DNA from 3 places in the Ethanoligenens harbinense YUAN-3 genome. Region 1 is predicted to be linked to each of the others. Evidence: riboswitches for the same ligand, from Rfam matches in the RefSeq annotation. Region 1 holds a riboswitch; each other region holds the start of a gene.
The links. A riboswitch is a leader RNA that binds a small molecule or an ion and turns the genes downstream of it on or off. The one in region 1 is predicted to bind cobalamin.
Positions count from the first base shown of each region.

Region 2: another riboswitch for cobalamin. It lies ahead of ETHHA_RS14830 (DUF4430 domain-containing protein); the one in region 1 lies ahead of metE (5-methyltetrahydropteroyltriglutamate--homocysteine S-methyltransferase).
Region 3: another riboswitch for cobalamin. It lies ahead of ETHHA_RS14475 (DUF4430 domain-containing protein); the one in region 1 lies ahead of metE (5-methyltetrahydropteroyltriglutamate--homocysteine S-methyltransferase).

Region 1 covers NC_014828.1:2,284,123-2,288,823, forward strand. Annotated here, with positions in the region: gene ETHHA_RS14685 (sensor histidine kinase) at 1-1,341, shown strand, start outside; cobalamin riboswitch at 1,564-1,748, shown strand; gene metE (5-methyltetrahydropteroyltriglutamate--homocysteine S-methyltransferase) at 1,827-4,106, shown strand; gene ETHHA_RS10755 (hypothetical protein) at 4,173-4,445, shown strand.
Region 2 covers NC_014828.1:2,777,925-2,782,625, reverse strand. Annotated here, with positions in the region: gene metG (methionine--tRNA ligase) at 1-541, shown strand, start outside; gene ETHHA_RS13095 (TatD family hydrolase) at 546-1,322, shown strand; gene ETHHA_RS13090 (TIGR04100 family radical SAM protein) at 1,319-1,921, shown strand; cobalamin riboswitch at 1,949-2,132, shown strand; gene ETHHA_RS14830 (DUF4430 domain-containing protein) at 2,257-3,339, shown strand; gene ETHHA_RS13075 (energy-coupling factor transporter transmembrane component T) at 3,293-4,231, shown strand; gene ETHHA_RS13070 (ABC transporter ATP-binding protein) at 4,198-4,701, shown strand, end outside.
Region 3 covers NC_014828.1:1,206,716-1,211,416, reverse strand. Annotated here, with positions in the region: gene ETHHA_RS05580 (glutamine synthetase III family protein) at 1-1,824, shown strand, start outside; gene ETHHA_RS05570 (metallophosphoesterase) at 2,063-2,845, shown strand; cobalamin riboswitch at 2,896-3,095, shown strand; gene ETHHA_RS14475 (DUF4430 domain-containing protein) at 3,239-4,701, shown strand, end outside.

The DNA of each region.
Region 1 (4,701 bases):
AACGTGTTTCTGCGTATTTATGTTCAAAAAAATGCGCGCGCCGATTTGCAAACGGAAGCGCAGGCCATGCATGCGGCAGCCGTTCAATTGTTGGACAGTGATCCGTCGGCGTTTCAGGGGCAGGCACTGGACGAAACGATGCGGAAACTGTCTGGTTCGCTACATGGCGGAGAGCTGTCCACGAACGGCGCGGATGTGTTGGTGTTCGACAGTGGGAAACAGCTTCTTTTCCCTAAAAACACCGACCCCCTCAGCGCGGCCTCGTTGTGGCGAGTGGAACGCCGCTTGTCCGTTAAAACCGTAAAAAACCGTGTCACCGAGATCCGGCTGGGCGGAAACAGCTATCTGCTGTATATGGACACACTTGCCGTTCCGGGCAATACGGTGTATCTGGTGCTGCTGGCTCATCTGGATCTGGCCAACCGCCTTTTGAGCATGGCCAATTTGCTGCTCATCTGCATTATGGTCGGCGGCATTCTGATCGGCGTGCTGGTGGCGCGCCGCATTGCCGCGCGTTTCTCCAAAACAGTTGGGCAGGTCTGCCAAACTGCCGAACAAATCGGATCGGGCAAATTTGCCACACCGACAGATTTGCCTACCGATATTCTGGAGTTCCGCGTACTGATGCAGAGCATCGCACGGATGGCCGAGCGGCTGGGAGCGTATGACCGCGCCCAGAAAACATTTCTGCAAAACGCGTCCCATGAACTGCGCACTCCATTGATGTCAATACAGGGTTACGCGGAGGGAATCGCACAGGGCGTTGTGCCCGATACCAAAGCCGCGGCCGAGATCATCGCAGGGGAAAGCACGCGGATAACGGGACTGGTGGAAGAACTGCTCACGCTTTCCCGGTTGGACAGCGGGACATACGACGTTCGGCCGGTTCCCATCGATCTATGCAAAGCGCTGCCCGCAAGCGCCAAACGGCTGGGCGGACTGGTTTTGCAGAGCGGGCGGGAGATACGGCTCCGTCTGCCGCCCGATCCCGCTGTGGTGATGGGGGATGAACACCTGCTTGCCCAAAGTGTGGAAAACATCCTTTCCAATGGCTTGCGGTACGCACGCACGTCGGTCACGGTTTCGCTGCGGATGGAGGCCGGGTATTCAACGATTTCCATCGCGGATGACGGTCCAGGTATTTCGCCGGATGCCCTGCCCCATTTGTTTGAGCGCTTTTATAAAGGCACGAACGGCTGTTTTGGCTTGGGGTTGGCCATCGCGCAGGCGGCTGTTCGGCTGATGGGCGGAGACGTGGAGGCCGAAAATGCGGATGGGGGCGGCGCCGTGTTCCGTGTTCGGCTGCCTGACGCGATATCGCCTGGACAGGCGCCGTCATAAGCATGATTGACAAGGCCGAAGACCGTTCCCGGCGAGCGCCGCTCGCCTCGCCTTGGGTCACCGGCAGGTATCGTAGAAAACCGGCCGGCATGCGCACGGAGGTGTCGGCCGAAGCCGCTATAGCCTTTTTAAATGACGAACCATAGATTTTTCGTTTGCCGAAATAGGACGCAAACAGCGGAAACAAGATTGACGTTGTTTGTTCTCCGGGACTACAATAAAAACAGGCAAAGACGATTCGGTGCCTCTGCCTGCCGGAGGAGAATAGGGAACCGTGTGAAAATCGCGGGCAGCGCCCACTACTGTAACCTGTGTCCGCAGCCGCACAGTGCCACTGCCGTTCCGGCGGGAAGGCGCGGCCGCGCAGTGCAGAAAGCCAGGAGACCTGCCGGATCGTTTGCTCTCATCTCTGGGAATGGAGATAGGGACAATTTTTGTGCAAAAAGTTGTGTCTATTTCCTCCTGCATCATTCGGAGGAAGAAACATGAAACAAACATCGGTGACCGGGTATCCGCGCATCGGAGCGGACCGGGAACTCAAAAAATGGACGGAAGCGTATTTCCGTCACGAGCTGGACCGGCCCGCACTGCTTCAGCACGCCGCAGAGCTGCGTCGGCGGCAGTGGCATAGGCAGCGGGAGACGGGCGTGAACTTCATTCCGTCCAACGACTTTTCGCTCTACGACACGGTGCTCGATACGGCTGTCCTGTTCGGCGCAGTGCCGCAGCGTTACCATGACCTGGGGCTGAACGCACTGGACACGTATTTTGCCATGGCGAAAGGCTATCAAGGCACGCACGGGGATGTGCACGCCCTGCCCATGCGCAAATGGTTCAACACCAACTACCATTACATCGTGCCGGAGATCGACGGTGAAACCGTCTTTGCCTGCGGCTCGGAGAAACCCTTCGCGGAGTTTACGGAGGCGCTGGAGGCCGGTGTGCGTACCCGGCCGGTGCTGGTCGGGCCGTTTACCTTCTTGCGGTTGGCAGAAAATCGCTCGGACAAGCCGCTGCGCATGCTCGCGGAGGAACTGCTGCCCGTGTGCCGCAGCGTGCTCCTGCGGTTGGAAAAGCTGGGAGCGGAGTGGGTGCAGCTCGACGAGCCTTTCCTCGTGACCGACCTGACGGAGGACGACCTCGCGCTGTTCCGCACCCTCTACGACGGCCTTCTGGCCACGCCGGGCCGCCCGCGCGTGCTTCTGCAGACCTATTTCGGCGATGTGCGCGACAGCTACACGCAGCTCACCGGTATGGATTTCGACGCGATCGGGCTGGATTTCATCGAGGGTACGGAAAATCTGCGGCTTGTGGAGCAGCATGGATTTCCAGAAGGCAAAACGCTGGTTGCCGGCGTGGTCAACGGAAAAAACATCTGGGTGAACCATTATGAGCAGACGCTGGCGCTGATCCACCGGCTGGAGCAAGCAGTGGAGCCGGGCAAACTTGTGCTGGGCACCTCCTGTTCGCTGCTGCACGTACCCTACACCGTGCATAACGAACCGGACCTTGCGGAAACCTTCCGCGAGCATTTCGCCTTCGCCGAGGAAAAACTGGAGGAACTGGCTGAGCTGGCGCGCCTGTCGGATGACGCTGCGTGGGCGACGGACGCGGCATTCCTGCGCAACCGGGCCATTCTCGCGCGCAAGCAGGATGCGGCGTTCCGTTTCAACGACGTGCGCGCAGCTGTGTCCAGCCTGCGGGAGAATGATTTCATCCGCCGCCCGGCATTCGAAGAGCGGCGCGCCATCCAAAAGGCGGCGCTGAAACTGCCGCTGCTGCCCACCACAACCATCGGCTCCTTCCCGCAGACAAGCGAGGTGCGCGCCCTGCGCCGGGACTATAAAGCCGGCCGGATCACGGCGGAAACATATCATGCGGCCATCCGGCAGAAAATCGCGGATGTGATCGCCCTGCAGGAGGAAATCGGACTGGATGTATTGGTACATGGTGAGTTCGAGCGCAACGACATGGTGGAATACTTCGGTGAGAAGCTCGACGGGTTCCTCTTTACAAAAAACGCGTGGGTGCAGTCATATGGCACGCGCTGTGTGAAGCCGCCCGTTATCTTCGGCGACGTGCGGCGGCCCGGCCCGATGACCGTGGACACCATCGCTTACGCGCAAAGCCTGACCGACCGACCGGTGAAGGGCATGCTAACCGGGCCGGTGACCATTCTGAACTGGTCGTTCCCGCGCGAAGATCTGCCGCGCCGGGAGATTGCGTTCCAGATTGCGCTGGCCATCAAGGCCGAGGTGGCCGACCTGGAAGCGCGCGGCATCCGGATCATCCAGATCGACGAGGCCGCCCTGCGCGAAAAACTGCCGCTGCGCAAATGCGACTGGCACGCACAGTACCTGGACTGGGCCATCCCGGCGTTCCGTCTGGTGCACGCGTCCGTCCGGTCGGAAACGCAGATTCACACGCATATGTGCTACAGCCGATTCGAGGACATCATCCGGGACATTGACGACATGGATGCCGACGTGATCACCTTCGAAGCAGCCAAGTCCGACCTGTCGCTGCTCGATGTATTGAAAGCCGGCCATTTCAAAACCGAGGTTGGCCCCGGCGTTTACGACATCCACTCGCCCCGCGTGCCCGAGCGAGCAGAACTTGAAAACATCATCCGGCAACTGATTGCCAAACTGGATATCCACCGGCTTTGGGTCAATCCCGACTGCGGGCTCAAGACACGCGGTATGAAAGAAACCGTACCGAGCCTGAAAAACATGGTGCTGGCGGCGCAAGCATGCAGAAAATGAGCACAACCGGCCCGGACCCTGCTTGATTGCACGCTGACGGGGCACACTAGTTCCGGAGGTGTTCGCATGGAATTGCAGCGGATGCAGCTTGAAAACCTCAAGCTCAGAATGCAGAACGGAGAGACGATCGAAAGCACACGGGTGGAAAACGGCCAGTATATCATACAGTTATCAAACGCACCGGAAATAGCATTTGACGATCATTACAGACCAACCGTTGACAACACGATCGGCAAAACCCAAGATGGCGTGCGGGAAAACACGCTCGGGAACGACTCTGCGCCAAATTCCTCCAGACGCCGTCCCGGGCTGGAATCAAGCACCATGTCCATGCACTAGGTTTCTCTCAGCAAGCCAAAATCCGCCTGACAGGCGGATTTTTTATACGCAAAAGCGGAAAACACCGCCATGATTTCAGCGAAACCGGAACAAACGGCGGGAAACGTCCGCGATCTCCGTCTGCGGCTATACCGGCCATATGCGCTTCAGAGGGAGGCTCCGTTTCATCGCGGCCGAAACCACAAAAGCCTGCGCCCCCTGCCCAAAAGTTGTATAATGGGATATGTGCAAACAAACGAATCCGGCATCATCCTTT
Region 2 (4,701 bases), 490 kb from region 1:
ACAGCTCGGCTTGCCTGAAGGCGTGCCCGACTGGTCGGACACCGCACGGTTCGATGTGCTGCCCGACGGCCTGCGTGTGCAAAAAGGGGCGGCGCTGTTCCCTCGGCTGGACATTCCGGCTGAGTTGGAAGCGCTGGCGCAGATCACGCCCGGCCCGGCGGAAACTCCGACCGCCGAAGCGGACGCGAAGAAAGCGGATGACGCGCCTGCGGGCGTGGCGCGCATCGGCATCGACGAGTTCGGCAAAGTGGAGTTGCGCGTGGCCGAGATCAAAGCCGCCGAAAAAATTAAAAAATCGAAAAAACTGCTTCGGTTGGAACTGGATGTGGGCGGCGAAGCGCGCCAGGTGGTTTCGGGCATCGCGCAATGGTATGCGCCGGAAGACCTGCCCGGTAAAAAAATCATATTGGTCGCAAATCTCGCGCCCGCCAAACTCTGCGGGGTGGAGAGCCAGGGGATGATTCTGGCGGCCGACGACGGTGCCGCCGCGCGTGTACTGTTTGTGGACGGCGCTATTCCTTCCGGCGCGAAGGTCCGGTAATAATATGGAAATCTTTGATTCACACGCGCACTATGCCGACCATGCGTTTGACGCCGACCGTGCGGCCGTGCTGGGCGGTCTGCCCGCCGCGGGCGTGACCGATGTGCTCAATGCGGGCACGACGGCGGCTGACAGCGCCGCCTGTGTGGAGCTGGCTAAAGCGTATCCGTTCTGTCACGCGGCGGTGGGTATCCACCCCGAAGAGGCGGCGGACGCCGCCTCGGGTGACCTGGCGGAGATCAAGCGGTTGGCGGAATCCTTTCCGGTGGCCGCCATCGGGGAGATCGGGCTGGACTATCACTGGGATGTCCCGCGCGAGCTCCAGCACAAATGGTTTGCCGGCCAGCTTGAGCTGGCCAGAGAACTGGACCTGCCGGTCATCGTGCACGACCGCGACGCGCATGCCGACACGCTGGCATTTTTGCAGAAATACCGTCCGCGCGGGGTGGTGCATTGCTATTCCGGCAGCGCCGAGACCGCGCGCGAGCTGCTCAAGTTGGGGCTGTACCTCGGCTTTACGGGGTCTGTCACGTTTAAGAACAACAAAAAGGCGCGCGCCGTGCTGGAAACCCTGCCGCATGACCGTGTGCTCTGCGAAACCGACTGCCCCTATATGGCGCCCGAGCCGCTGCGCGGCCGGCGCTGTGATTCCTCCATGCTGACGCATACGCTGGCCCGCATGGGCGAGATGATGGGGCTTTCCGCGGAGGAGACCGCACAGGTGACGGCGAGAAACGCGCGCGAGCTGTTTGGCATCAACCGAGGGGAGGAGACCGTATGACCATCACATATCCGGTACATGACGGGCTGTATGTCAATGTGACCAATCGCTGCCCCGACCATTGCACGTTCTGCATCCGCAACGAGGGAGACGGCGCGTATGGATCGGGCAGCCTGTGGTTGGAGCGCGAGCCGTCCGTAGAGGAGATCGTGGACGCCATCTTTGCCAACGATCTGTCCAAATATAAAGAACTGGTGTTCTGCGGCTACGGCGAACCGCTGGAGCGGCTGGACGCCGTGAAAGACGTGATCCGGAGAGCCAAGGAAAAAGCGCCGGGGCTGCCGGTGCGCATCAATACCAACGGACTGGCCGACCTTATCCATGGTCGGGCAACCGCCAAAGAGCTGGCGGGCCTGGCGGATGCGGTGTCCATCAGCCTCAACGCGCCGGATGCCGCGACCTATCAGCACTATTGCCGCAGCGATTTCGGCCGCGCGGCGTATGACGCCGTGCTGGCCTATGCCAGAGACTGCATGCGGTATATCCCGTCGGTGACGATGACGGTGCTCGACCTTCTCACTCCCGCGCAGATCGAGGAGAGCCGCGCCATCGCCGCGTCCATCGGTGCCAAATTTCGGGTGCGCGCCTACGAAGCCTGAACGGCGCATACAGCCTGAGTGATAAAAAACAGAATCAAGCGATGCGGTCGCATGCGCGTGCATGCGGGAAACAAGGGAACACGGTGCGAAACCGTGACAGCCTCCGCTACTGTGAGAAGGACAACGCTCCGTTTGTGCCACCGGGAGATCGGGAAGGCCGGGGCGGCGGAAGAATTCGAGTCAGGAGACCTGCCGCATCGCGTGGAACAGAGCTTCTTTCGGAGGAAAGGCGGCTGCTTGCTTCCCGCGCTAAAAGCGTGGGAAGCATCGGGGCCGCCGCGCGCGGCCTTTTTTATTTGCAAACTCGAAGGCCGACAGATTATGGGGATGATGTTTTGAAAAAGCGCGTGATGGCCATCTGGTTCGCGTTGCTGGTCGCCTGCACCGCGGTGTTTGCGGGCTGCACCGCAAACACCAGAAGCAGGACGACGGTTGCTTCCGTCCCGGCGAATGGCGTGGTCCGCAAAGCCGATTTCCAGCGGCTGCAACAAAGCGGAGGCATCGCTATCTACAACGGCAAGAGCGGCGGCGTTTCCTATTCGTGGACATTCGTCGGGCCGGATATCCGCAAACCGGCCGAAGCTGATCTGCATATTTCCTATAAACCGGTGACGGTATCACCGAACGGCACGGATACCGCACAGACCTACGGGCAGATTACGCTCGAGCAAAAGGGAAGCTATCCCGGCGCGGCCTCCCTGCGCATCACGGTGGGAAAGGGCTGGGCGGACGGCAGTTATCCGTTTTACGCCGGGAAGCCCGGCGCCCTGTGGCAGGCGGGCACGGCGCAGGTGGTGAACGGTGCCGCCACCATCCGGGTATCCGAAAACACGGGTCCCTACCTGCTCGCGCAGGTGCAGGCGGATGCGGTGTCGTCCGCTGCGCCGCCGGCGGTTTCGAGCGTGCCGGCATCAAGCGTGCCGGCATCAAGCGTGCCGGCATCAAGCGTGCCGGCATCAAGCGCGCCGGTCTCGTCCGCGCCGAAAATGCCGGTGAGCTCTGCGCCCGCCCCGCAGACCATCCGGGTGAACATCTCCATCCGCTGTGACACGGCCGTGCAGAATTGGAGCAGCCTTTCCGCCAACAAGCAGGACCACCGCGTGGTGCCTGCAAACGGTGTCATTCTGCCGGAAACTTCCATGGCGGTCAAGCCGGGTGCGACGGTCTACGACCTGCTTGTGTCCGTCTGCGAAAAAAACGGTATCCAGATGGAGCATAAAGGTTCGGCCGCAGGCGAATACATCGAGGGCATCAACAACCTCTATGAGTTCGACGCGGGGCCGCTCAGTGGATGGGACTATGCGGTCAACGGCACGTTCCCCGGCTATGGGGTGTCGCAGTATACGCTCAAAAGCGGAGACACGGTGCTCTTTGCCTACACCTGCGACCTCGGCCACGACATCGGTGCCGCCAACTGAGGAGATCATGATGAACCGTTTCCAGTCCTATCATCCCCTCGTCCATTTCGCATTTTTTGCGGCGGTGGTCATCTGCACGCTGTTGCTTATGCATCCGGTGTTTCTGGGGGTGTCGTTCGCAGCCGCCATGCTGTATGCGGTGCTGCTCGGGCGCGCGCGGGCGCTGCGGTTCAGCCTGCTGTTCACGCTGCCGATGCTTGCGGCGGTGGCGGTGCTTAATCCGCTGTTCGTCCACCAGGGCATGACGATGCTGTTTTATATCCATGACAACCCCGTCACATTGGAGGCGGTGCTGTTCGGAGCGGCAGCGTCCGTGATGCTGGCCGCGATGCTGCTGTGGTTCTTCTGCTGCAACGAGGTATTCACATCCGACGAGTTTCTGTATCTGTTCGGCCGGGCGGTTCCGTCGCTTGCGCTGCTGCTGTCGATGACTCTGCGGCTGATTCCGCGATTCAAAACGCAGATCGGCCGCATTTCCCGTGCGCAGGCCGCCATCGGGATGGGGACGGGTGCGGGAAATCTCTGGAAACGGGCGCGCAATGGGATGCGCATCCTATCTATCCTCATCACCTGGGCGCTGGAAAATGCGGTGGAAACCGCCGATTCCATGAAGGCACGCGGCTACGGCCTGCCTGGACGGACGGCGTTTTCCATCTTCCGTTTTTGCGGACGGGACGCGATTTGCCTGGCGGTGATCGCGGCCGCCGTGGCGGCCTGTGTGCTGGGGCAACTGACGGGCACGGTCTATGTGCAGTATTACCCATATGTGAAATGGACGTCGGGTCCGGCCACGGCGGCGGTGGCGGCGGCTTACGGCGTACTTTGTTTCCTGCCTGCGGGGCTGGAAGGATGGGGGGAATGGAAATGGCGCTCCTTGCAATCGACCATCTGAGCTTTCGCTATCCCAAACAGGCCGGCCGCGCACTGGACGACATCTCCCTTGAGATCGAGGAAGGTGCGTTTTTGCTCCTGTGCGGCGCGTCCGGTTCGGGGAAAAGCACGCTGGTGCGGCACCTCAAGCGTGAGCTGACCCCGTTCGGGCGGGTGCGCGGCGAAGTGCGGTACGACGGCAGGGCGCTGCGTGAACTGGACGCGCGCGTAGCGGCCGCGGAGATTGGGTTTGTGCTGCAAAAGCCCCAGAATCAGACGGTGACGGATAAGGTGTGGCACGAACTGGCGTTCGGACTGGAAAGCCTGGGGCTTTCTACGCCTGTCATCCGGCGCCGTGTGGCGGAAATGGCCAGTTTTTTCGGCATTCAAGAGTGGTTCGACCGGGATGTGAGCACGCTCTCCGGCGGGCAGTTGCAAATGCTCAATCTCGCTTCGGTGATGGTGATGCAGCCGCGCGTGCTGATTCTGGAC
Region 3 (4,701 bases), 1.1 Mb from region 1:
GACGGCAAAGTCATCCTTTCGTTCTCCGGCAAAGAGCTGATCAAAGGCGAGCCGGATGCGTCTTCTTTCCCGTCCGGCGGCCTGCGTGAAACCTCCGCCGCCCGTGGCTACACCTCATGGGACACCACCTCTCCGGTTTTTGTAAAAGAGGGTTCGCTCTACATACCCACCGCGTTCTTCTCTTACACCGGCGAGATCCTTGATAAAAAAGCCCCGCTCCTCCGCGCAAACGAAGCGCTTGACAAGCAGGCCCGCCGCGTGCTGGCCGCTTTCGGCAAATCCGGCGTGAAAAAAGTGACCGCCACCGTCGGCCCGGAACAGGAATATTTCATCGTCAACCGCGACCTGTACAACCAGCGCCTTGACCTGGTTCTCACCGGCCGCACCCTGTTCGGCGCGCAGCCGCCGAAAGGCCAGGAGCTCGCCGACCAGTATTTCGGCACCCTGCGCACCAAGATCGTCGATTTCATGCACGATCTCGACGAGCGGCTGTGGGAACTGGGCATCACCGCCAAAACCAAGCACAATGAAGTGGCTCCGGCCCAGCATGAGATTGCGCTGATCTTTGACCCGGCCAATGTCGCCGTCGACCACAACCAACTGGTGCTTGAACTGCTCCAGAAGACCGCTGAACAGCATGGTCTTGCCGCCCTGGTCCACGAAAAACCGTTCGCGGGCGTCAACGGCAACGGCAAGCATATCAACTGGTCCCTCTCCACCGACGAAGGCGAAAACCTCCTCGACCCGACGGACGATCCGGGCAAAAACCCGCAGTTCGTCATCTTCCTCGCGGCGGTCATCAAAGCGGTGGATGAATACGCCGAGCTGCTCCGCTCGTCTGTGGCGAGCGCCGGAAACGACCATCGTCTGGGAGCCAACGAAGCGCCTCCCGCCATCATCTCCGTGTTCGTCGGTGAGGAACTCGAAAGCCTGATCGACGCGGTGGAAGAAGGCAAAAAGTTCACCTCTCCGGAAGCCAAAAAGACTAATCTGGATGTTTCTTCCCTGCCTGTCATCACGGAAGATAAAACCGACCGCAACCGCACCTCGCCGTTTGCATTCACCGGCAACAAGTTCGAATTCCGCATGTGCGGTTCTTACGCCAATGTCGCCGGCCCGGCCTTCGTCCTCAACACCATCGTGGCCGAGGCCCTGAGCCAGATCGCCGACCGCCTGGAAAGCACCAGCGATATCGAAAAAGCCTCGCTCACGCTTGCCGGCGAAATCTTCAAAGCCCACAAACGCGTCATCTTCAACGGCAACGGCTACTCCGACGAGTGGGTTGCGGAAGCGGAAAAACGCGGCCTGCCCAACATCAAGAACACCGTGCTGGCCATCAAGGCGCTGCTTGATGAGAAAAACCGCAATGTGCTTGAGAAACACGGTGTGCTGGTCGGCAAAGAGATCGACGCCCGTTATGAGATCCTGCTCGAAAACTATGCGAAGATCATCAACATCGAAGCGCTCACACTGGTGGACATCACGTTCCGTCAGCTGGTACCCGCGGCATTCAAATATGCCAAGACCCTTTCGGATTCCATCGCTTCCTTCAAGGCAGCCGGTGTGGATGTAAGCGGCAACACCGCGTATCTGGAAAAAGTGCTGGGCCTGTCCAAATCCATCGTTGCCAAGGCGGAAGCTCTCAAAGCGGCTGCCGAAGCTGCCGGCGCGCTGGAAACCAACTTTGATTCCGCGCTTGCCTATCGCGAAAATGTCCTTTCGGCGATGAACGACCTGCGTTCGGATATCGACACGCTGGAACCCATCGTTCCTGCCGACATCTGGCCGGTTCCGGTCTATACCGACCTGCTCTTCAGAGTGTAATCTGTTTCAGCGAATTTTTCTACTGCACGTTTGCAAAAAAAGAGGGACGTTTATCGTCCCTCTTTTTGTTTTGCAACACAATGCAGGCGTGCAGCCGGCCGTTTTCATGCCGCCAAAAGATTTCATCCATTTTTCCTTGCAAAGACATACCCTGCCGCGCGTAATATGGTATAATAGAAGGCACAAAAAAGCCCATGCCGTGCATGCGCGGCATGATTTTGCATCTGGAGGCCGGAACGTGACCAGAGTGGAGAAAATAACCCTGCGGAAATACCGCATGGTATCGCAGGATCTGCCTGCCGCATTCGACGGCACGACCGTTGCTTTTCTTTCCGACATCCACCATAGCAGGAGTTTCCCTCTGGGGCGTGTGAAAGAACTGGTAGCGCTCACCAACGGCCTGCACGCCGATCTGGTCCTGCTGGGCGGCGATTATGTGAGCCACAGCCGGGCACATATCCCCAGTTTTTTCCGTGAGGCCGCCGCGCTCACCGCGCCGTTTGGCGTTTACGGCGTGCTGGGCAATCACGACCGCAATACGGATGCGGAACTCTCCGAACAATGCATGCGGCAGGCGGGCATCCGTTCGCTGGACAACCAAGGATACTGGCTGGAAAAGGGGGGCGCGCGCATCCGGGTCGGCGGTGTGGCCGACCTCACCACCGCCACGCAGGACCTTTCCCCCATGCTGGCGGAAACGCGCCCGAACGACTTCATGATACTGGTTTCGCATCACCCGGATTACGCCGAACAACTGCCGTTCAGCCTCATTGATCTGATGCTCTGCGGGCATACGCACGGCGGTCAGGTGAGCCTGCTGGGCAAATGGGCGCCCACCGGTTTTATGCCCTCGCGGTTCAAACTGAAATATCTGACCGGCGTCATCAAAAACGCCGGCACCACCGTCATCGTTTCAAATGGCATTGGTACGGTGGGCCCACCGGTGCGCATCTGGGCGGCACCGCAGATTTGGCTCATCACTCTCTGCGCGGATCGACGCCGTACAAACCGCTCTTTCTAAACCCGTTCCCGCTCCCTTCCCTTGACGACGCGGCGGGTTTCCGTTACAATAGAATTAAACTCTTTGCAGGTGCGCGGCTATTCGCCGTGATAATAGGGAAACCGGTGCAAAACCGGTGCAGCCCCCGCTGCTGTGAGGCGGACTGTTTTTCCTTGGGGCCAATCGGGCCCATCCACTGGTTGCAAAACCGGGAAGGATGAAAAACAGGAAGATGCCAAGCCAGAAGACCTGCCTGTAAAGTGCGGTGTAATCCTTTCGGAGGGAGAGGACAAACATGGAAACGGCCTTGCAGGGTATTCACCCGTTTTCTTGTTGCGGTCTTTTTTCCTTTTGGGGAAAAGAGGCCGTTTTCGTTTGCCCCCCGACCACCAGAAAAAACAAAGGAGTGGTTTGATGAAAAAAGCATTTCGAAACTGGGTCTGCATCTGCTGCGCGTTTGCGCTGCTGCTTGCGGGCATCCCCCTGTCGGCGGCAGCCGCCGCCCAAAGCACCTTCCACCTGCGCATCGAAGGTGCCACTCAAACGTATCTGAACGAAGATGTGCCCCTGACATCGGACGAAACACTGGAGCAGGCATATACAGCCGCCCTGGACGCCGAGCATATCCCATACGATCAGTCCTATTCCGACAGCATGGGGTACTACATTAACTCAATTGGCGGCGAATCGGGAAGCTCCTCAAACGGCACCTATTATTTCTGGAGTATTTATCAAAACGGCGCCAGCGCATCGGTAGGCGTCAGTTCCCTCAAGCCTGCCGCGGGAGACGATATCGTGATGGCGTTCATTGCCTGGCCGGGCACGCTTTACCCTTCTGTCAGCCTATCCCCCGCCACGCCTGTGGCCGGAAAACCGTTTACATTCCATGTAACAGGTTCCGATGGCGGCACTTCCTCCAATGTGGACGGTGCGACGGTCACGTTCAACGGGCAGAGCAAGACGACGGACACGAACGGAGACGTTACCTTTACTGCACCCGCCGCCGGCAATTACACCTATCGGGTAGAGAAAAACGGAAGCGGCCCCGCCCCCCTGCTCGTGCGGATTGACAACGCGCCCCTCACGGTATCCGCCGACGCATCCAGCAGTTCCGGTTCTTCTTCCAGTTCTCCGTCCGGTTCTTCTTCCGTTTCCTCTTCCACCACCTCTACGCCTACTACATCTTCCGCGCTGGACACCTCGGTTGCCAGTGCGGTAAAAGGCGCGGCGGCTGCGCTGGGAAGCGATACCTCCGACTGGACGGCGTTCGCACTTGCGCGGGCGGGATACCCCGTGCCGGGCGCCTACCTGCCGGATGCTGCGGCTGCGATCGCCGAAGGCAACCTGAATGCCATCACGTTGGCCAAATATGTGCTGGTGCTTCGGGCAGCGGGTGCCGACCCCACTAATTTCAACGGCGCCAATCTGGTGAATCAGCTGTATACGCAGACCAATGTCGGCCGCACCGGGCTGAATGGATACATCTTCGCCCTGCTTGCGCTGGACAGCGCGGATTACACGCCGCCGGCCAACGCGACCGTCAGCAAAGCGTCATTGTTGAGCACCCTTCTTGCCGCACAAGACAAAGACGGCGGGTTCGGCCTGGTCACCGGATACAGTGATGTGGACATCACCGCCATGACACTGACCGCTCTGGCCCCGCATATCAGCGAAACCGGCGTGCAGGCCGCCGTTACCAAAGGGCTGGCCTATCTGGCCGGGCAACAGCGGGCAAACGGCGGGTTCTCCACCAATGCGTCCGAGTCCACCGCACAGGTCATCATCGCGCTTTCTTCGCTCGGCATCAACCCCGCGTCTGATGCGCAGTTCCTGCAAAACGGCAACTCTCCGCTTTCCAACCTGCTTTCGTTTGCCGT